3 regions of the Comamonas sp. CMM03 genome follow, and region 1 is predicted to be linked to each of the others. Evidence: predicted binding sites of a transcription regulator. Region 1 holds the regulator's gene; each other region holds the start of a gene.

Region 1 (7,457 bases):
CAGCTGGGGCTGGCCATAGGGCGCGTAGGAGACGGGCACGCCATCCATCAGCACATAGGCGCGGGGCGACAGGCGCGAGGTCAAGCCGCGCACGCCGATGTTCAGCGAAACGTCGCTGCCACCCGTGCCGTTGCTGTCTTGCACCTGCACGCCGGGCACCAGGCGCAGCACATCACGCACGCTGGCCGAACCGCTTTCCTCGATGCGTTGCTGGTCGACGATGGTGCGGGCGCCGGCATGCTCCAGCACCTTTTCCTGGTTGGGGTTGTCCAGCCAGTTGCCGGTGACGGTGACCGAGTCCAGCGTGGACACCACAGGTTCGGCGGATTGGGCGTAGACGGCGGCGGGCAGGCAGGCCAGTGCGGCCGCAGCGGCCACGGCACAGCGCACACCGGCCGTGCGGGGGGATTGGGGAGAGGACATGAAAGAGAAGGGGGAGAGGCTGCGTTCAGGCCGCTGCGGTCAGCAGTGCAGGCGGCGGCACGGCAGAAAGAGGGTTGGTGACAAAACTCAACAATGATTATAAATAGGAATGATGCGCAATTTGGCGATAAGGGCGCCAAAGTCGCTGTGGCTGTCCGGGGAAGTCGCGGCCCCCCCGGATGCCGAGAACGTTGCAGATCTCGAAGCATCCTGCCTTCGCAGGGGATTGCCGTGGCCTATCATGCGGGCCGCAGCACAAGCCCCGTAGCGTTGCCCGTGCCCCGTGCCCCGTGCCCCGTGGGAAGACTGCGACTTTGCGGAACGCTGGGCCGGCACGCTTTGTGCGGATGCGGTGAAGGTGCTGTGCAGGTCCTGGCGGTCTTCGGCAGGGCGCTGCTGCGTTGTTTTTCAGGAATCTTTGGTGAACTCTCCCGCTTTCTCTGCCCTGTTGCCTGTGATTTTGATGATTGGCCTGGGCATCTGCCTGGCCAAGCTGCAGTGGGTGCGCCACGCTGCCGTACGGGATCTGTCGAATCTGGTGTTCTATGTGCTGACGCCGGCGCTGCTGTTTCGCACCATGATGCAGGTGAAGCTGACGGACCTGGACTTTGCCCCCATCGGGGTGTACTTTCTGGCCGTGGCCCTGGTGTTCGCCGTGACCATGCTGGTGCAGGGCTTCACCACGCTGGGTGCAGCACGCGCACTGGCCAATACCTTCAGCAACACGGTGATGATCGGTATCCCGCTGATGAGCCTGGCCTATGGCGAGCAGGGTCTGGTCACGCTGTTCACCCTGATTTCGGTGCACGCCCTGGTGCTGCTGACCAGCGGCACCATCATTTTTGAACTGGCCGCCGCGCGCCAGGCCAGCCGTGCAGGCCAAGCGGATGCGCGCGGCATGGGCCGCACGATTGCCCAGGCGGTGAAGAACAGCATCCTGCACCCGATTCCGCTGCCCATCATTGCCGGGGTGCTCTACGCCCAGACCGGTTTGTCCGTGCCCGAGGTAGTGGATACGCCGCTGCAGTTGATGGGGCAGGCGCTGGGCCCCATGTCGCTGCTTCTGGTGGGGGTGACGCTGGCCTATGGCCGGGTACGGGGTAACCTGAGTGCTGCGCTGCGCATTGCCGTGGTGAAGACTGTGGTGCACCCCGCCGTATTCCTGGGCTGTGCCTGGCTGCTGGGTCTGCGCGGCCCGGCGATGGCCGCCATGGCGCTGGCTGCGGCCTTGCCCGTGGGCGCCAATGTGTTTCTGTTTACTCAGCGCTATGAAGTGGGGGAGGACGAAGTCACGGCCAGCATTGCGGTTTCCACCGCGCTGGCCCTGGTCACGCTGCCGGTGGTGCTGACGGTGTTGCAGCGCTGGGCCTAGGTCACCGCGGTGAGCCTGCACCGTGCGGCACAGCGGGGCTGCTGTGCTATTGGTGAGGCTGCGACACATCGGGGGCACACATATCGGGGGCGCGTTCGCTCCCATGGCCTTGGTCGCAGCGGGCTTCCAGGGTTTGCTGCGTTGTATGGGGCGTATGCAGCAGACAGCCAGCAGGCAGTACTGATGCCAGCCCGTGGGACATGGCGCAAGGCAACGCACCCGCTGGCGGTGCAAGGGCGCGGGAGGGGCTGAGACGCTGCCCAGTGTCCCGCGATGCCTATGCGCTGCAGCCCAGGGGCCGCGTCTGGGACATAGAAAAAGCCCCGGCTGCGCGAGCGCCGGGGCTTGGGCGCACCGCCTAGACTTGGCGCGTACACCGATATGTGTTGTATCGGCGTACGCTGCGGGGACTTGAGCGGTTTTCGTTCAAAAAGCGCTATTCAGGGCGCAAGTCGTTCACGTACCCAAACCTGGCTGTCGTCTGGCCCGCTTTCGGTGCGGTAACGCAAACGGTCGTGCAAGCGGCTCTTGCGGCCCTGCCAGAATTCCCAGCGGTCGGGCACCAGACGGAAGCCGCCCCAGTGCGGGGGGCGCGGAGGCTTGAGCAGGAACTGGGCGCCATATTTGGCGGCGTTGGCCACCAGCACGCTGCGGCTGGATATGACCTGGCTTTGCGGGCTGGCCCAGGCGCCAATGCGGGAGTCCAGCGGGCGGCTGTGGAAGTAGGTGTCGCTTTCCTCGTCGCTGACGCGTTCGACCCGGCCTTCGATGCGGACCACGCGCTCCAGCTCCACCCAGTGGAACTGCAGTGCTGCAAACGGGTTGCCCGCCAGTTCGTTGCCTTTGCGGCTGTCGTAATTGGTGTACCAGACAATGCCGCGTGCGTCATAGCCCTTGATGAGCACGATGCGTGTGCTGGGGCGCAGATCGTTGCCTACCGTGGCCACGGTCATGGCATTGGGTTCTGCCACTTGCGCGCTCACGGCTTCCTGCAGCCACTGGTCGAACTGCGCCAGGGGATCCGCTTTGGATGCGTCTTCATTGAGTTCTGCGCGCTCGTAGCTCTTGCGCAGGTCGGCGATGTGGGCAGAAATCTGGCTCATGCCGCCATTGTGCCCCCTGCGTGCAGCAGTGCGGTATTTGTGCAGGCCGTGCGCTGCCTGCTGTGGCTAATGCAGACCAGGGAGGTACGTCCAGGGGCAGATGAGATGGCGTGTAGGCGAGCCTGAAACCGGTTGCCGTGGTGCATGCGCTGCAGTACGGGGGCAGTCCGCCGGACTGCCAGATGTTCCGGGATTGCGCCCCTTGTGCACGCAGGCCTGGCAAGTTCGGACACTGCAATCCGCAATGTGCAGGATCTGGTGCCGCACACGGGCCGCGTATGGCGGCGCCGGGCGGCATGGCTCAGCCAGCCAAGGACACCGTTTCGGCGCGGCTCATGTGTTCCAGGGCGGCGCAGACATCGGCCATGCGACCGCTGAGCACCATGCGGGCGCGGTCGCCCACGTCGCGACGCAGGACGCGCACCTTGTCGTCCATGGCCACGCTGAAATAGCGGCTGTCGTTGGCACTGGCGGTGGATGCTGCGTTTGTGCCAGCAGACGCTGCCGCACGATGGGCACGCAGGCCCGGGTGGCGCTGGACCTGCATGGACAAGGGGGCAGTGAGGGTAAAGCCGACCGGGGTGCTGGAAGTGGTGAACAGGCGCATGGGGGAGCTCGCTTTCTGTTGTGCAGTTTTCCGGGCAAACCTACTCCCTCAGGCTGCACACACCTGATCGGAGAGACAAATTCTGGGCAAAACAGCCCCTGCGCGGCCGCGCAGGCCGCGGTACAGAACCGTGGTAGTGGCGGAAGTGGCTGGGCGGCGCTTCCGCGGTCAAGGGCCTGGGTGGCAGCGCTGAGCGCGCCATGGGAAGCCCGGTAGAAGGACCGGGCGCTACATGTGCGCCGAGTTGCGGATCAGGCCCACGGCCAGACCTTCGATGGCGAAGGGCTCCTCGGGATTGACCTGGATGACGGGGTAGTCGGGGTTTTCTGGCAGCAGTTCGATCTGCGAGCCGGTGCGGCGCAGGCGCTTGACGGTGACGTCATCACCCAGGCGGGCCACGACGATCTGGCCGTTGCGGGCCTCATGGGTGGACTGCACGGCCAGCAGGTCGCCGTCCAGGATGCCGGCGTCCCGCATGGACATGCCACGCACCTTCAGCAGGTAGTCGGGCTTGTGGGCGAACATGCTGGCTTCCACCGAATAGGTCTGGTCGATGTGTTCTTGGGCCAGAATGGGCGAGCCTGCAGCGACACGGCCCACCAGCGGCAGCAGCAGCGGCTGCATGGCGGTCAGAGGCAGGGCAAAGACGTTGCCGCGGGCTGCGTTGATGCTGCGCACGGTGTCCACGCACAGGCGGATGCCGCGCGAAGTGCCGCTGACCAGCTCGATCACGCCCTTGCGGGCCAGGGCCTTGAGGTGTTCCTCCGAGGCATTGGCCGACTTGAAACCCAGCGTGCTGGCGATCTCGGCCCGGGTTGGGGGCGCGCCAGTGCGGCTGATGGCAGACTGGATCAGATCCAGAATCTGCTGCTGCCGGGGGGTGAGCTTGGGGTGGTCCATGGGCATTCCTCGATCAATGGGGATGAATACTGTGCGTTCATCCAGTACCTGTATTTTTGACCAGTTTGCAAAGGACTGCAAGTGGAAAGTGGCAAAACCATCGTCATTCTGGGGACCGGCGGCACGATTGCCGGGGTCGCGGACTCTGCGGGGGCCCATGTGGGCTACCGTCCGGCACAGCTGGGTGTGGCGCAACTGCTGCAGGCGGTGCCCGACCTGGAACGCGTTGCAAAAGCACCACTGCAGGCCGAACAAGTGGCCCAGCTGGACAGCAAGGACATGGACCACACCACCTGGCATGCGCTGGCAGTGCGCTGCAGCCAATTGCTGGAGCGTGCCGATGTGGGGGGCATTGTCATCACCCACGGCACCGATACCCTGGAAGAAACCGCCTGGTTCTTGCAGTGTGTGCTGCAGCCAGCCAAACCCGTGGTGCTGACCTGTGCCATGCGTCCGGCCAGTGCCATTTCGGCCGATGGGCCTGGCAATCTGCGGGATGCGGTGATTTGCACAGCCGATGTCCATGCGGCCGGGCGCGGCGTGCTGGCCGTGATGGCCGGGCTGGTGTTCAGTGCCCGCCAGGTGCGCAAGGTGCATCCCTACCGGGTGGACGCATTTGACGGCGGTGACAGCGGCCCGCAGGGCTGGGTGGAAGAGGGGCGGGTACGCTGGGTCGGCCCCGTGGAGGGGGCCGCTCTGTCGGCGCCGAAGATTCCGCCGGTGGGCGCGCTGCGCCCGCCTGCCGAATGGCCTCAGGTGGAAATCCTGGTGAGTCATGCAGGCTGCAGCGGGTCGGTGATGCAGGCGGTGGTCCAGGCGCTGTGCAGCGCTGGCGTGCGCGGGCTGGTGGTGGCCGGCACAGGCAACGGCACCACCCACCAGGCGTTGGATGCCGCACTCGAAGTGGCGCAAAGCCGGGGCCTGGCGGTACGCCGCAGCACGCGTTGCGAGCGCGGGCGCATTGTGCAGGCCGAAGACGCCGATGACAGCCGTGTCAGCGCCTTGTCTGCCGTGAAGGCGCGCACCAGTCTGATGCTGGAATTGATGGGCTGGCCGCGCACGGACCGCTAGCCCGAAATCCGTGCCGGTGCGGCAGGCCACGCCGCCATAGGGTGGGGGGGCGGGCTTGTTGCGCGGCGTGAATACGTGCAGGCCTGCCAGCCCAACCCGCAGGTAGGCAGGCGATAGCGTGTTGCAGTCGAGGTCCGCTGGAAAATCTCGCCAACCCGGGGTCTGCACAGCGCTGGCTGTACGGGGCTGTCGTGTGGCGCGCACGAAATTCTCACAAAAACTTACAACCGGTAGAGAAGAGGAATGTGCACCCGGCGCGGTAAGCAATAATCGCGCACGGAGGTGTTAGTGGTGACCAATTCTCTCGCGAGCGGCCTGGATTTTGAGGACATGTTTGACCTCGCCCCCATATCCCTGTGGATGGAGGATTACAGCGGGCTCAAGCAGTTGTTCGCGCAATGGCGCGCCGCAGGCGTCACCGATTTGCAGCAGTTTTTCCGCGAGGACCCCCGGCGCGTGCAGCAATGCAGCCAGTGCTTTCAGGTGCTGCGCGTCAACCAGTACACGCTGGAGCTTTTCAAGGCCCCTGACCAGGCCACGCTGCAAAACCGCCTGGATGAGGTGTTCCGCGGCGATATGCACGACAGCATCGTCGCCGAGCTGCTGGCCCTGTGGGACGGGCAGCTGAGCTTCGCCAACCGCTCGGTGAACTACGCGCTGGATGGCCGGCGCATGGACATTCAGGTGCGTTTTCGCGTGCTGCCCGGCTATGAAGACAGCTGGAGCCGTGTGCTGGTGTCGCTGGAAGACATCACCGCCGAGGTGATGAGCACGCAGCGTCTGCAGGCCAGCGAACAGTACGCGCGGGATTTGTTTGCCCACTCCCCGGTCTCGCTGTGGGTGGAAGACTTCAGCGCGGTCAAGCAACTGCTGGACGAGGTGCGCGAGCGCGGCATCCGCGACTTCCGCACGTTCTTGAAGGTGCACCCTGAGTTCGTCACCCGCTGCATGCAGGAAATCCGTGTGATCGACGTCAACCAGCAGACACTGGAGATGTTCGGCGCCAGCAGCAAGGCCAATCTGCTGCACAACCTGTCCCAGGTGTTCCGGGGCGAGATGTACGATTCCTTTGCCGAACAGTTGCAGGATCTGTGGGACGGCAAGCTGGTGCAGCAGCGCGAGGTAGTGAACTATTCGCTGACCGGCGATGTGCTGCACATCCACATGGAGTTCGCCATCATGAACAGCCACGCCCGGAACTGGGATCTGGTGCTGTTGTCGCTGGTGGACATCACGGCCCGCAAAAAAGCCGAGTCCTACCTGGAATACCTGGGTAAGCACGATGTGCTGACCCAGTTGCGCAACCGTGCCTTCTATACGGAAGAGCTCAACCGGCTGTCGCGCAAGGGGCCATGGCCGCTGTCGGTGATTGCCATCGACATGAACGGTCTCAAGGGCGTGAACGACGACCACGGCCATGCCGCAGGCGATGCCATGCTGCGCCGTATTGGCGAGGTGCTGACCAAGGCGGTGGATGCGCCGGCCTGCGCGGCGCGCATCGGCGGTGACGAATTCATGGTGCTGTTGCCCGGCACCGACGAGCGCGGTGCCCAGGCCATGCAGGAGCGCATTCTGTCGCTGCTGGAGCTGAACAACCAGTTCTACCCCGGGCAGACCATCCATCTGGCCATGGGCCATGCCTGCGGGCGGGAGGGGGCCAGCATGGAAGCGGTGGTGCACCGGGCCGACCAGGCCATGTATGCCGAGAAGATGCGCTTCTACGCGGGGCGTGCGCAGGACCGGCGGGTCGACAGCATGCTGTGAGGCCTTTGGCGCAAGGCAGGCGCGTCCGGAATTCAGGCAGTCAGTTCCCGCGCCCCATAAAAAAGGCTGGTGTTGTCACCAGCCTTTTTTATGGGGCGGCAGTGCAGGCCAGCGCCCGTCACTGCCGCAAGGGCTCTGATTCGATCAGGAAGCCAGGGCGGCCAGGGCGCGGGTGGTGATCTCTTCCACGGTGCCCGTGCCGCTGATGGCGCGGTAC
Region 2 (7,457 bases), on a different contig from region 1:
GAAGTGAATGCCGACAGCGTGGCCCTGTACCTGAATGCCCAGATCGACGCCGGCGCCCAGGCAGTGATGATTTTTGACAGCTGGGGCGGCGTGCTGGCCGACGGCATGTTCCAGCAGTTCAGCCTGGCCTACACCAAGCGCGTGCTCAGCCAGCTCAAGCGCACCGGTGTGGACGGCCAGGACGTGCCGCGCATTGTCTTCACCAAGGGCGGCGGCATCTGGCTGGACCAGATGAACGCGCTGGACTGCGAAGTGCTGGGTCTGGACTGGACCGCCAACCTGGGCCAGGCCCGTGCCATCGTCGGCGGCGAAGTCGGCGGCCCCGGCAAGGCGCTGCAAGGCAATATCGATCCGAACGTGCTGTTTGCCCCGCCCGAGCAGGTGGCCGCCCAGGCGCGTGCCGTGCTGGACAGTTTTGGCAAACCCCATACCGACAAGACCACCACCGGCCCCACCCACATCTTCAACCTGGGCCATGGCATTAGCCAGTTCACCCCGCCCGAACATGTGGCCGCGCTGGTGGAAGCGGTGCACAGCCACTCGCGCACCTTGCGCCAAGGCTGAGCCCCTGCCCCTGTGGGGGTGCCATCCGGCCGTGGTGACGCCACGGCTTTTTTGTTGCCGAGTGTCAGAAAATGTTTACAACAGCGGGCAAATTGCAAGTACCCACTTGCATTACCCGCCAATGGCGACGAAGACGCATCCAGGCACCTGCCGGCGGCGTTGTTTTTCGCTCTTTGGTAAGCCCTTGACGGATTTGCACATCCCACTTATGCACAGAAGCGGGCAGGCAGGCATGGGCTGGCCTGCTCTGCTTTTGCTGAGCGCCACATGACGCAAAGTCGTTATAAGCCATTGTTTTTGTTTAAATATAAATTTTTTCTATGCTTACGTGGTAACCGCAGCCTGTTCCACATCGACGGGCTGCCACTGCGTTCCAGCAGATAATCCCCACAAAGTTATCCACAGAAACCCGCATCACACCGGGCGTGCCCTGTGGAAATCCTTGCTGCATGCCGCTTCCGCCCGATTCCGCCTCTCCATCCCCTGATTCCGCCCCCGTGTTCCGGGTCCAGGTGGCCGTGCACACGCCGGTACACAGCGGTGTGGGCGGGCTGTTGACCTACACGCACACCACCGCCCTGCCCCCCGGCACGCTGGTGCGGGTGCCGCTGGGCAACCGGGAGCTGCTGGGCGTGGTCTGGGACAGCCCGGCCGATGCCGAGCCGGTGCCGAATGCCCAGCTCAAGTCCGTGCGCAGCGTGCTCGATGGCCTGCCTCCGCTGGACGCCCGCTGGCGCCGCCTGGTGGCGTTCGCCGCCCAGTACTACCAGCGCAGCCTGGGCGAGATTGCGCTGACCGGCCTGCCCCCTGCCCTCAAGGACATGACGGCCGAACAGTTGGCCCGCCGGCTGGCGCCCAAGTCCAAGAAACTCAGCAAAAAGGCCCAGGCCGCGCTGGATGCCCAGGCCGTGGCCGACGCCGCAGCGCCAGCGCCCGCCTTGCCCCCTACGATTGCACTCAGCGCCGAGCAGCAGGGCGTGTGCGCCCAGATGGACCAGCACCCCGGCCCCTTTCTGCTGTACGGCGCCACCGGCAGTGGCAAGACCGAGGTCTATATGCAGCGCGTGCAGCAGGCGCTGCTGGCCGCCACCGACACCGGCTTTCCGACCCAGGCGCTGGTGATGGTGCCGGAAATCAACCTCACTCCCCAGCTGCTGGAACGCTTCACGGCCCGCTTTGCCCCGCAGTTCGGCCCGCAGGCCGTGGTCAGCATGCACAGCGGCATGACCAACCCGCAGCGCCTGAAAAGCTGGCTGGCGGCCCACACCGGCCAGGCCCGCGTGCTGCTGGGCACGCGCATGGCGGTGTTCGCCAGCCTGCCGGGGCTCCAGGTCATCGTGGTCGACGAAGAGCACGATCCCAGCTACAAGCAGCAGGAGGGGGCGCGCTATTCCGCCCGCGACCTGGCCGTGTGGCGGGCCCGTTCCCAGGGCGCCCAGGTGATTCTGGGCAGCGCCACCCCGTCGCTGGAGAGCTGGCACGCCAGCGAGCCCGCCGACAGCGGCGGACCGGGCCGCTACCTGCGGCTGCACATGCCCAGCCGCATTGGCGCGGCCGAGCTGCCGCGCGTGCGCCTGGTGGACATGCGCCAGCAGCCCCGCAAAGCGGTGTTCTCCCCGCCGCTGATCGCGGCCATCACCGAACGCGTGCAGCGCGGCGAGCAGGCGCTGGTGCTGCTCAACCGCCGGGGCTTTGCTCCGGTGCTGTTCTGCGCCGACTGCAACTGGAAGAGTGACTGCCCCCATTGCAGCGCCCACCAGGTGTTCCACAAGGGCGACCGCACGCTGCGCTGCCACCACTGCGGCTTTACCCAGCGCGTGCCGCATGCCTGCCCGGAATGCGGCAACCCCGACATCCTGCCGCTGGGCAAGGGCACGGAGCAGCTGGAGGAAGAGCTGGAGCGGCTGCTGCGCAATGTGCAGCGCCCCGACGGCAACCCGGCCCGCGTGGGCCGTATCGACGCCGACACCACCCGGCTCAAGGGCGCGTTGGAGCAGCAGTTGGACCAGGTGCACAGCGGCGAGATCGATGTGCTGGTGGGCACGCAGATGGTCGCCAAGGGCCACGACTTCCGCCGCATCACGCTGGTGGCCGCCGTACAGCCCGACGGAGCCCTGTTCAGCAGCGATTTCCGTGCGCCGGAGCGCCTGTTCTGCCTGCTGATGCAGGCCGCCGGCCGCGCGGGGCGCGATGGCTCGTATGTCGCCGCCCAGGACAGTCGGCCCGAGATGTGGGTGCAGACCCAGGATCCGGAGCACATGGTGTTCCAGGCGCTGCGCCAGCACGACTACCCGCGCTTTGCCCAGCGCCAGCTGCGCGAGCGCGAGGATGCGGGCATGCCTCCCTTCGCCTTCCAGGCCCTGGTGCGCGCCGACGCCCGGACCCAGGAGGCCGCCCAGGACTTTCTGCGCGCCGCCAGCGATGCGGCACGCCAGGGCGAGCTGCCCCATCTGGACGATGTGTTTCTGTACCCGCCCATCCCCATGGCCATGCAGCGCGTGGCCGATGTCGAACGGGCGCAGATGCTGATCGAAGCCACAGACCGCCGCGCGCTGCAGCGCTTCCTGCATGCCTGGCAGCCCTGGCTGCACTGGGTGCGCGGCCAGCCCCAGCACAAAAGCCTGGTGCGCTGGCTGGTGGATGTGGACCCGCAAAGCCTGTAACACCTCCTCTGGTACCGTCACCTGCGCCCGGGGCCCCGGGCTGCGTCAGCGCGGTGTGCGAAACGGCGCGCCGAGCACTCCTATATTGAGAGCGGCCAGAGCACACCAGGCAATCCCCCAAGGCAGATTTCACGCCCAGCCTCACATCCCCGGCACAGAACGTGCAGAGAGGCTGTTGCACCGTGCGCGCGCCGTACCATGGCTGTGCGGCGCCGCTGGCAAGTCCGGATTAGCCCCATTGCTGCCCGGCGGCGGCGCGCGCAAGGTGTGCAACCACTCACCACAACCCAGGGATTGTCCATGCGTCTTGCTCCCCGTACTGCCCGCTTCACCCTGCACCGTCTGGCCGCCGCCTCCGTGGTCACGGCTTCACTGTTGCTGGCCGGATGCGCCACCCAGTCCAGCTCCACCGCGGCCCCCATGGCTGCAGCCCCGGCTGCCGCACCGGCCCCTGCCGCCCCGGCGGCACCTGCGACCCAGCCCGTTGCGGCCGGACCCAAGGCCAATGTCGTGGTGCTGGCCACCGGCGGCACCATTGCCGGTGCCGGCGCCTCCACCATCAACAGCGCCACCTACACGGCCGCCAAGGTGCCGGTAGACAAGCTGCTGGCTGGCCTGCCCGAACTGGCCCAGGTGGCCAATGTGCGCGGTGAACAGGTCTTCCAGATCGCTTCCGAAAGCTTCACCAACGACAACCTGCTGGCCCTGGCCAAGCGCGTATCGGCCTTGTCCAAGCAGGGCGATGTGGACGGCATCGTGGTCACCCACGGCACCGACACCCTGGCCGAGACCGCCTATTTCCTGAGCCTGGTGGTGCACACCGACAAGCCCATCGCCGTGGTCGGCAGCATGCGCCCCGGCACGGCCCTGTCCGCCGACGGCGCGCTGAACCTGGTCAACGCCGTCAGCGTGGCAGCGTCCAAGGATGCGCGCGGCAAGGGCGTGCTCGTCACGATGAACGACGAGCTGAACACTGCCCGCGATGTGAACAAGGACATCAACATCCAGACTGGTGCCTTCAAGAGCCAGTGGGGCCCGCTGGGCATGGTTGTGGAAGGCAAGAACTACTGGTTCCGCGCCCCCGTGAAGCGCCACACCAACCAGTCCGAGTTCAACATCGACAACATCACACAGCTGCCCCAGGTGGACATCGTCTACGCCTACGGCACCGTCCAGCCCACGGCCGTGAATGCGCTGGTGGCCGGTGGCGCCAAGGCCATCATCCATGCCGGCACCGGCAACGGCTCGGTGGCTGACCGCATGGTCAAGCCGCTGCAGGATGCCCGTGCCAAGGGCACCATCATCGTGCGCTCCTCCCGCGTGCCCTACGGCTTTGTGCTGCGCAACGCCGAGCAGCCCGACGACAAGTACGACTGGGTCGTCGCCCACGACATGCGCCCTGAAAAGGCACGCATCCTGACCATGCTGGCCCTGACCCGGGGCGCCGACACCAAGACGCTGCAACGGATGTTCTGGGAATATTGAGCGGCGCCACGGCCCGCAGACCGGACCGCGCTCAGGCACTGCCTCAGAGCAGGTCCGGGCTTCCGGCCCCGCCAGCGGAGCCATCCCCATCGGCCGGTGCCAGCGGCGTCTGCACCGGCCGATGTTTTTTCACCGCGCTCCGCCGGGGTCCGGAGGCCTCCCCGAAAAGCGAGGCCCCTCGCCTCCCAAGCGCGGCAAGACGGAAAAGACCGGTTCTGTCTGGGCTGCCCGCCTACGCGGCCGGCGCCAGCCAGGTCACTGCCGCCGAGAACGTGACAAACGCCAGCGCGGTGCTGACCAGGATGATGCGCGCCACGCGCCCGCCATGGGCACCAAAACGCTCGGTCAGCAGCGACACATTGCTGGCACTGGGCAGGGCGGACACCAGCACCAGCGCCACCATGGCCTCGGTCGACAGCGGCAGGCCCAGCGCCACGGCCGCCTGGCAGGCGGACCACACCAGCAGCGGGTGCACCAGCAGCTTGACCAGTGCAATCGGCACATAGTCGCGCGGGGCCAGCTGTTCGTGCAGGTTCATCTGCGAACGCGCCAGGACCGCCCCGATGGTGAACAGCGCCACCGGCGAGGCAGCGCCCGCCAGCATGGCCACGGTTTTGTCTATGGGGCCGGGCAGCTCGAACGCCAGGGCCGATGCCACGGCCCCCAGCGCAATCGACCAGGGCATGGGGTTGGACAGCATGCCCCTGAGTGCCTTGCGCAGCGCCTGCACGGCCCCGCCCTCCCCCTCGCCCAGCCGCGACAGTGCAATGCACAGCGAGGTGGTGATCACCATGTCCAGCGCCATGGTCAGTATCACCGGACCGGCGCTGCCCTCGCCCAGCAGTGCCACCAGCAGCGGCACGCCCATGAAGCCGGAATTGGGAAAAGCGGCCACCAGCGCGCCAAAGGCGGCGTCGTTCCAGCCCCAGCGCCGCAGCGTCAGCGCCAGGGTGGCGGCCACCAGCGCCAGCCCGCACAGCAGGTACACCCCGGCCACCACCGGATCCAGCAGCTGGGCAATCGGGGTTTGCGCCCCGAAGCGGTAAAGCATGCATGGCAGGGCAAAGAACAGCACAAAGGTGTTCAGGCCCGAAATGGCCGACAGCGGCAGCACACCGCCCCGCGTAGCGATATAGCCACACAGCACCAGGGCGAAGAAGGGAAAGGTAACGATCAGAACGGACAGCACAGGCAAGGATTGTCGCTGCACCGCAGCACGATGCAGCCCCGGAAAAATCCGGTGTCCCGCAAAGCACAAGGCCGTGGCCGGGTGCCGCGGGCGCTGCGGCGGTGTCCGGACAGGCCGCCCGGCGGGCGGCAAGCGCCTTGTCCACCGATCGCCCGCCATGGTGAAAACCTTGCACAAGATATCTGTTGGCACAGCAGGCGCAGCGTCCGCAGCAGGCCCTGCATGCTCTGGCCCCAGGAACGCCTGCCCCGCGGCTAGCGCCTTCCCCGGCACTGCATGCATTTACAGACGAATACCTTGATTAACACTGATCTGCAGAAGAAATCCGGAAAGCCGCGCCATGCTCTCGCACCCAACTCCGTATCATTTGCGTCCAACCACCTTTAATGATTCCGCCCGCCGAGGCGACGTCGTTCTGCATTCATGTCCGCTGGTCTGAACCTGGCCCAACTCCAAGCCGTCCACTACACCGAAGGGCCCTGCCTTGTGCTGGCTGGTGCCGGCTCGGGCAAAACACGGGTGATCACGCACAAGATTGCCAAGCTGATCGAGAACGGCATGGCCCCGCGGCGCATTGCGGCCATCACCTTCACCAACAAGGCCGCGGCCGAAATGCGCGAGCGCGCGGCCGGACTGATCGGCCGCCAGGCCAAGGATGTGCTGGTCTGCACCTTCCACGCCCTCGGGGTGCGCATGGTGCGCGAAGACGGCCATGCACTGGGGCTCAAGCCCAGCTTCAGCATCCTGGATGCCGACGATGTGACCGGCATCCTCAAGGACTGCGCCGGCGGCACCACCGACGTGGCCACCGCCCGCCAGTGGCAATGGACCATCAGCAACTGGAAGAACGCCGGCTGGGACAGCCGCAAGGCCCTGGCCCTGGCCCAGGACGACCACCAGCGCAGCATCGCCCTGATCATGCAGCGCTACGAAGAGCGCCTGACCGCCTACCAGAGCGTCGACTTTGACGACCTGATCGGCATGCCCATGCGCCTGCTGCGCGGCCACCCCGAGGTGCGCGAGAAATGGCAGCGCATCCTGGGCCATGTGCTGGTCGACGAGTACCAGGACACCAATGCCACGCAGTACGAGCTGCTGAAGATGCTGGTGGGCGAGCGCGCGCATTTCACGGCTGTGGGGGACGACGACCAGTCCATTTACGGCTGGCGCGGCGCCACACTGGACAACTTGAAGAAGCTGCCCATCGACTACCCCCACCTCAAGCTCATCAAGCTGGAGCAGAACTACCGCTCCACCTCGGCCATTCTGCGTGCCGCCAACAATGTGATCGGCCCCAACCCCAAGCTGTTTCCCAAGACCCTGTTTTCGGAACTGGGCGAGGGCGAGCCGGTGCGCGTGGTCGACTGCGACACCGAAGAACACGAGGCCGAACGCGCCGTGGCCCGCATCCAGAGCCTGCGCGCGGGCGCCAACCCGCAGCCGGCGTGGAAGGATTTCGCCATCCTCTACCGCGCCAACCACCAGGCCAAGCCGTTTGAAAAGGCGCTGCGCAAGGCCAACATCCCGTACAAGGTCTCGGGCGGCACCAGCTTCTT
Region 3 (7,457 bases), on a different contig from region 1:
GACGCATGGAGATCGCGCCAGCCAACGCCGCGCGCTACGAAGCCGTGGTGCGCTTTGTCGTGGGCCTGGATGTGGAGCAGGCCGGTGTCCTGTACCGCCGTGTCTACCCGGTGCTGCAGCAGGCCTATGAAGAGCTGGGCTATCCCGGCCAGCGCTTCAATGACCGGCTGGTGGCGGTGATCGACCACCTGCTGCAGACCCCCGAACCTCCCGGGCCGCTGGCGCTGAAACTGGTACAGGTGCAAGGCCAGCTGGCGCCCCAGCAGCCGTGGCTGCGCTACGAGTTTGCCGATGCGGATCTGCAGTCCCTGTCGGCAGGGCAGAAGATTCTGCTGCGCATGGGCGTGGAGCACACCCAGCGCATCAAGGCCCAGCTGCGGGCACTGCGGGCGCAGATCACCCGGCGCTGAGCAAAAAGGGCCTGCAGTTGCAGGCCATTTTTTTGTGGTCGGCGCAGGGGCTGACAGCGCAAGCACCAGGGCAGCGCCGTGCCCCTGCAGGTACTCAATCCTGCGGGTCCTTGCCGCCCTTGGGGTCCTTGGGCTTGGCACGGCCGGTGAGCTTGTCCTTGATCTCCAGCACCCGCGTCACGGCGGCGCCCATGCCCATCAGCTGCATGGCGGTTTCGGGTTGCAGGCGCTGCACATCGTCAAACCAGGTCATCAGCTTTTCGATCAGCTCGTACATCTCCTGCATGCGCTTTTGCGCATGGCGTTCGTCGTCGGACTGGGCCTCTTCCAGCAGCGCCGAACGCAGCATGGACTGCGTGGGTTCGATCTCGCGGCGGCGGCGCTCCTCGGCCAGGCGGCGGAAGATGTCCCACACATCCTGCGGCGCCTCAAAGTATTCGCGGCGGTCACCGGGCTGGTGGCGCAGGTTCACCAGGCGCCACGACTGCAGCTCCTTCAAGCCCATGCTGACGTTGGAGCGCGAAAACTCCAGCGTCTCCGCAATCTCTTCCGCATTCAGCGCGCGCGGCGACAGAAACAGCAGCGCGTAGATCTGACCCACCGTGCGGTTGATGCCCCAGCGGCTGCCCATCTCGCCAAAGTGGGAGACGAACTGCCGGTTCAGGGAAGGAAGGGGTTGAAGCTGACTCATAAAGGAATTGTGCCTGTGAATTTAAGAATTTCAGCACTTCCTGAAATTGTCCGCAATGCAGGCTGGGCCGGGGGGCGGCCGCGCCGAACGGTGGCTTGCATCGGGGTCACCGGCCCGGCGCGGGCGGGCTCAGCGGTGCAGTTCGCCCGCGTTCTCGGGCTGGAAGTCGATGCCGTCCACCCGCACCGTCACCTTCTGGCCCGTGGGGCTGGGCATCTGGAATTCGTCGCCCACGCTCAGGCCCAGCAGGGCAATGCCCACCGGGGCGAACACCGACACCTTGTCCGCGCTGCCATCCATGTCCTTGGGGTAGACCAGGGTCAGGGTGTTGCTCTTGCCGCTTTCCAGCAGGGTGAAGCGCACGGTGGAATTCATGGTCACCACGGTGGCGGGCATCTGGGCCGGCTCCAGCACATCGGCACGGTCGAGTTCGGCTTCCAGCACGGCGCGGCCCGGAAACTCGCCCGGCATTTTCTCCAGCAGGGCTTCGATGCGCTCCAGGTCCAAGGTCGACAGAGTGATGGTGGGCTTGCGCTCCATGGCGGTGCTCCTTGCGGGATGGGGTGAAAGTCGGTCCGCCAGGCTCAAAAAAACAAAAGCCCACACGGACAAAAGCCCGGGCAACGGGGTTGTCCGGGCCAAGGCAATGAAAAGCACCAATTTGGTGCGCTGTCCGTATTGTGGCGCTTTGCCGCGCTCCTGCCAAGCCATCTCGCACGCCGCCAGTGCGAATTGCTTCGGCGGCGTGCAGCTTTCAAAAAAGGAGCTAGCTGTGGGCGCCGGTATTTGCTGGGAAGCGCTGCGGCACCGGCCACACCGTCTCCGGGCCTGACGAAACCGCCACTGAACAAGCCCCTGCTTGCATCAAGGTTCCGGCACCTGTATTGCTTGAATAACTGTATTTATATACAGTTATCTCATGTCTTCCTATCGCGACCAGCATTCCGATCTGCCCGCCCAGCCCGTGCCGCTGCACAAGGGCCGGGGTGCGGCCAGCTGGATCGCCCACCGCTTTGCACGCGATGCCCGGGAAGCGTTTGACGATGGCTGGGCGGATCCGGCGGTCAATGCGGCCGGCGCAGAAGGGGACGACGGCGAAGCGGCAACTGCCTTGCGCACGCAGCTGGAATGGGAGCAGTGCAAATCCGCCCTCAGCCGGCATGACTCTCCCGACCTGCCGTTTCACCTGGGCCTGAATCCCTACCGGGGCTGCGAGCACGGTTGTATCTACTGCTACGCCCGGCCCACGCACAGCTACCTGGGCTACTCGCCAGGGCTGGACTTTGAAACCCGGCTTGTCGCCAAAGCCAATCTGCCCGAGGTGCTGGGGGCCGAGCTGTCCCGCCCCCGCCATGTGGCCGCACCGGTGATGCTGGGTTCGGTCACCGACTGCTACCAGCCCATTGAGCGCGATGTGGGCCTGACCCGCCGCACCATCGAAGTGCTGGCCGCCGCGCGCCACCCGTTTTCCATCGTCACCAAGGGCAGCGGCATCGAACGCGACCTGGACCTGCTGGTGCCGCTGGCCCGGCAGAACCTGGTGGCGGTCTATGTCACCCTGACCACGCTGCAGCCCGATCTGGCGCGCAGGCTGGAGCCCCGCGCCGCCGCACCGCACCGGCGCCTGCGCACGGTGCGCGCCCTGGCGGAAGCCGGCGTGCCCGTGGGGGTAAGCCTGGCGCCGCAGATCCCGTTCCTGAACGACGACCTGGAACAGGTGCTGGCCGCCGCGCAGGCCGCCGGCGCACGCCAGGCCTTCTATGCCGTGCTGCGCCTGCCATGGGAGCTGGCGCCGCTGTTCGAGGAATGGCTGCGCCTGCACTACCCGGACCGCGCCCAGCGCGTGCTGGAGCGGGTGCGCGATCTGCATGGCATCAGCGAGGAGGGCCGTGCCGAAGGCAAGGTCTACCAGAGCCAGTTCGGCCAGCGCATGAAAGGCACCGGCGCCTGGGCCGACATGCTAGCCCAGCGCTTTTCCCTGGCTTGCCGCAAGCTGGGCCTGAACCGCGAACGTGTGCAGCTGGACTGCAGCCAGTACCACCCCAGCCTGCTGGGTGGCCAGCAAAGCCTGTTTTGAGTACGGATGACCGTACAAGAAAAAGGTGAAACCGCTGTGCGGCGGCGCCCGCCGCTAGGCTGCAGCCGGTGTATTCGCACAACGAACAAAACAGACAAAAAAATAGACAACAGCGCGCGAATCCCATGGGGACATCGGCCCCTGTACAGGCACTGCGGCCCAGCGGCTGGCGCGGCTCACCCCCCACATGCGCCCCACACACCATGCATACCTCCTGCCTCGCACGCTGCGGCCGTCGCCACAGCGGTGCGCTGGCCACGGCCTGTGCAGCCGGGATCGTGTTGGCGCCAAGCTTGTTGTCAATGATGAAGGCCTGTCCCAGCGCGCGGCTTGCATGGTCGGCGAATGCCTGAGTCACCACGTCGGTGGGGCTGCCTGCGGCAAAGCACACTACCAGCTTGATGGGCGTCGCAGAGGCTATGAAAAGTGCAACTGCCAGCGATGGGCAAGCCCGCATCGCATGCGATTTTGTCGTCGGTAAAGCGGTACTGGCCACACCAGCTCCAGGCCTGACGGGACCGCAACTGAACAAGCCCCTGTCTGCATCAAGGTTCCGGCCTACCGTTTCACCTGAGCTGGGATCCCTGGCGGGGTTGTGCGCCGCAGTGGTGGAGATCCTCGAAAGCAGCGCGGACCGGGATCGTCACGTTTTAGCTTCAGCTTCGGAGCATCTGCGATGCAAGGATGTTGGATTCACATCCTGTCGACTGTTAGTTCTTGCGCGGGTGTATGGGTTGCCCAGGGGTATCCAACGTCGTAGTCAAAATGCGGCCGTGGGTGGAATCTGTGACAAACAGCTGCTTGCGCTGCACGCCGCCAAAAGCCAGGTTGGTGGTGGAGCTGCCTGGCACACCACGCAGCACCTGCACCGGTTCAGCCCGGTGGTTGAGCACCCACACATGGCCCAGTCCGGGGTTCGCCACCAGCACATGGCCTTGAGCATCGACAGCCAAACCGTCAGGGCCGCTCGGCCCATACGACGTAAAGAACTGGCTGACCTTGGCCACACTGCCATCGGGCAACAGCGGCACCCGCCACACGCAGTTGCCCCGTGTGACCGCCAGGTACAGAACGCGTCCATCGGGCGACAAGGCCACTCCGTTGGGGCTGGGCACGTTGTGCAGCAGCAGATCAAGCTGGCCGTTGGGCCGCAGGCGGTACAAGCGTCCGCTGGGGTCATGCAGGCCGCTCTGCCCCTGGTCCGTGAAGTACAGATTGCCTTCGGCGTCAAAGATCAGATCGTTCACACCTTTGAAGCTCTCGCTGTTGCGACGCTCCAGGAACGGGGTGACAGCGCCGCTGGCCACATCCAGGCGCACCAGCCCGTTCTTGTAATCCGTGATCAGCAAGGTGTTGGCATCCAAAAATTTCATGCCATTCGGTTCGCCGTCGTACTCGGCCACCAAGCTCCACATGCCCTGCGGGTCAATGCGGAAGATGCGGCCCCAGGGAATGTCGGTCACGTACAGATTGCCGGCTCCGTCAAACACCGGGCCTTCCAGGAACGAGTCGGTGATGGTGCCTCCCCGGTTGGCATCGGCCCAAACGCTGGGCGCGGGGCGGCGGAAAACGTCCGGCATGACGCTGAACGTTTCCAGTTCGCGGACTTCAGGGGGCTGCAGCAGAAACATAAGAACAGCTTTCCTATTTGTGAAACATCAAATCCCGGCCCGCCGGATCCGACCAGTTGGCTGGGCAGGGACATCCAATGGGATTTTCAACAGTGATCGAACCCATAGAGCTGGCCCGGGTTGTCCGACAGGACGCGGTGCATGGCCGATGCGGAGCCGCACCAGGCTTGGAGCAGATCGACCAGGTCGGCGTCATTCACGCTACCCGGAGCCTCGGTGGTGTGCGGCCAGTCGCTGCCCCATACCAGCCTCTGCGGAGCATCTCTGACCAAGGCATGACCCAGGGGCAGGGTGTCGGCATAACTGGGGCCGTGCACCGACGAGCGCATGTAGGCCCCTGAGAGCTTGACCCAGGTCCGGCCACCATCGAGCAACCGGCGCAGCACCCCATAGGCCTCGGCTGCCGGACCTTCGGATGGATCTATGTGCCCCAGGTGGTCGATGACCAGCGGCACCGGCAGCTTGTGCAGCCAGGGTGCCAAGGCCACTATTTGCTCAGGGTGGGCAAACACCTGCAGGTGCCAGCCTGCGCAATCCCTGTGGCGAACCACCTTATCGGCCAGGGTGGTCAGCATCTCGGCTGTGGTGCGTCCCCAGGACTGGGGCGAGACAAAGTTCACCCGCAGCCCGCACACACCGCGGGATGCAAGATGGGTCAGTTCAGAGTCATTCACCGTGGCATCCACCACAGCCACACCGCGTGCGCTGTCGCCCAATTGCGCCAACGCATCGAGGGTACAGGTGTTGTCGGTGCCATAGGTCGATGGCGTCACGACCACCGTGCGCGATGTCCCCAGGCGCTGCTGCAGCATCCTGTAAGCTGCCACGGGAGCCGAGGGCGGTGTGCGATGCCAATGCGGCGATGGAGCGAAACGCGCGTCAAAAATGTGCATATGGCTGTCGCACGCAAGCGCAGGCAATGTGCATGAAGGGCGGTTCACGCCAGCGGAATGCGGCACGGGGGTGGATAGCGGCGGCAGCTCCATCGCTTCAGTCCAGCTTGATGTGGCCCTTGCGCACCACCTCGCCCCATTTCGCATCCTCCTGCTTCAGGAACACAGCGAAATCGGCGGGTGTCGATCCAATAGCCTGGGCACCCAGGTCGGAAAGGCGCTGCTTCACGGCATCCTCCTTCAGCACTTCGGCCAGGGTCTGCTGCAGCTTGGCCGCCACAGGCTCGGGCGTGCCGGCCGGCAGGAACACCCCGTTCCATTCATACGCCTCATAACCGGGGATTACCGTCTCGGCCACGGTCGGCACATCGGGCAGGCGCTTGGAGCGCTCGGGAGCCGATACAGCCAAGGCACGCAGCTTGCCACCCGAAATCAAGGGGTAGGTGGCAGCGACGGTACCGAACATGAAATCCACCTGCCCGCCCATGACATCGGCAATTGCCGGGCCACCGCTCTTGTAGGGCACGTGCACCATGTCCAGATTCAGTTTCTGGCGGAACAGTTCTGCCGCAAGGCGCTGCACGGTGCCGCTGCCACCGGAGGCGAAATTCAGCTTGCCTGGCTCGGCCTTGGCCCTGGCAATCAGGTCGCTCACGCTCTTGAGCGGCGAATCGGCCTTCACGACCAGCGCATTGGGCGCCAGCAGCACCAGCGACAGCGGCTGCAGCGCGTTCGCTGCGTACGGCATCTTGGGGAACAGGTGCGGGTTGATGGATTGCGGTGTGGCGTCGTACAGCATGGTGTAGCCATCCGCGGGTGCCTTGGCGACGAAGCCTGCGCCGATGGTGCCGCTGGCTCCAGCCTTGTTGTCCACGATCACGCTGACTCCCAGCTTGGCGCCCAGACGCGTGGCCACCACGCGCGCCACCGCATCTGCCGCACCGCCGGGGGCATATGGCACGACCATGGTGATGGTGCGCTCGGGAAAGGCTGCATGTGCAGCCACGGCGGCACAGGCACAGGCCGCCAACAGGTATTGCTTGAGGGATTTCATGGTGATTGCAGGCTGATTAGAAGAAAAATCTGCTGCTCTGGGTGCAGGGCGCAGCGCGGCCATGCCGTCATTGCTTGTCGATGCCGACCTTGGCGGCCACGGCCTCCCACAGCAGGGCATCGGTCTTCAGTTTGTCGGCGAATGCCGGGCCGCTGACCACCCGCGGCACTGCGCCCAGGTCGTTGGCAAAAGCCTGCACGTCAGGGCTGGCCATGGCCCTGGCGATTTCCGTGCGCAGCCGCTCCAGTACCGCATCCGGTGTGCCCTTGGGAGCCCACAAACCCGTGAAATTGACCACCTTGTAGCCGGGAACTCCGGCTTGTGCAAAGGTCGGAACCTCGGGCAGCGCCTGCAGGCGCTGGTCGCCGCTCACAGCCAGTAGGCGCACCTTGCCGCCACGCACCTGTCCCATCACCCCCGGGGTCGAGGCAATCTGGAAGTCGATGGTGCCGCCCAGCAGCGCCAGGGTGGCCTCTCCTGCGCCTTTGAATGGCACGTGGGTGGCTTTCAAGCCGCTGCTGCCTTGCAAGGCCTCCGTCGCAAAGTGCGGCATGGTTCCGGCACCACCGGTGCCATAGTTCAGCTTGCCGGGGTTGGCCTGCGAATAGGCCACCAGATCGCCCAGCGTCCTGAAAGGCGATCCCGCCGCCACCACCACAGCGGTGGGTGCGAAGTTGAAGCCTGCTACCGGCACCAGGTCC

What was found. Region 1 encodes LexA, which represses DNA repair genes until DNA is damaged. Its sites were predicted from a motif close to ACTGTATNNNNATACAGT; they were not measured.
Region 2: the regulator LexA is predicted to act here: its motif matches at 6,173-6,190, upstream of KW830_RS13545 (ATP-dependent helicase).
Region 3: the regulator LexA is predicted to act here: its motif matches at 1,997-2,014, upstream of KW830_RS16555 (PA0069 family radical SAM protein).

What each region holds. Positions count from the first base shown of each region.
Region 1 covers NZ_JAHUXB010000001.1:917,970-925,426, forward strand. Annotated here, with positions in the region: gene KW830_RS04105 (TonB-dependent siderophore receptor) at 1-423, opposite strand, end outside; gene KW830_RS04110 (AEC family transporter) at 845-1,795, shown strand; gene pdxH (pyridoxamine 5'-phosphate oxidase) at 2,236-2,898, opposite strand; gene KW830_RS04120 (hypothetical protein) at 3,200-3,505, opposite strand; gene lexA (transcriptional repressor LexA) at 3,734-4,405, opposite strand; gene KW830_RS04130 (asparaginase) at 4,487-5,476, shown strand; gene KW830_RS04135 (diguanylate cyclase domain-containing protein) at 5,807-7,240, shown strand; gene adk (adenylate kinase) at 7,385-7,457, opposite strand, start outside.
Region 2 covers NZ_JAHUXB010000003.1:606,518-613,974, reverse strand. Annotated here, with positions in the region: gene hemE (uroporphyrinogen decarboxylase) at 1-564, shown strand, start outside; gene priA (primosomal protein N') at 1,014-3,227, shown strand; gene KW830_RS13555 (type II asparaginase) at 3,648-4,712, shown strand; gene KW830_RS13550 (AEC family transporter) at 4,945-5,901, opposite strand; gene KW830_RS13545 (ATP-dependent helicase) at 6,325-7,457, shown strand, end outside.
Region 3 covers NZ_JAHUXB010000004.1:603,511-610,967, forward strand. Annotated here, with positions in the region: gene KW830_RS16540 (DUF3014 domain-containing protein) at 1-410, shown strand, start outside; gene KW830_RS16545 (GbsR/MarR family transcriptional regulator) at 505-1,101, opposite strand; gene rnk (nucleoside diphosphate kinase regulator) at 1,231-1,641, opposite strand; gene KW830_RS16555 (PA0069 family radical SAM protein) at 2,021-3,178, shown strand; partial or broken gene KW830_RS21390 (tripartite tricarboxylate transporter substrate binding protein) at 3,423-3,635, opposite strand; gene KW830_RS16560 (SMP-30/gluconolactonase/LRE family protein) at 3,889-4,809, opposite strand; gene KW830_RS16565 (amidohydrolase) at 4,896-5,795, opposite strand; gene KW830_RS16570 (tripartite tricarboxylate transporter substrate binding protein) at 5,800-6,756, opposite strand; gene KW830_RS16575 (tripartite tricarboxylate transporter substrate binding protein) at 6,824-7,457, opposite strand, start outside.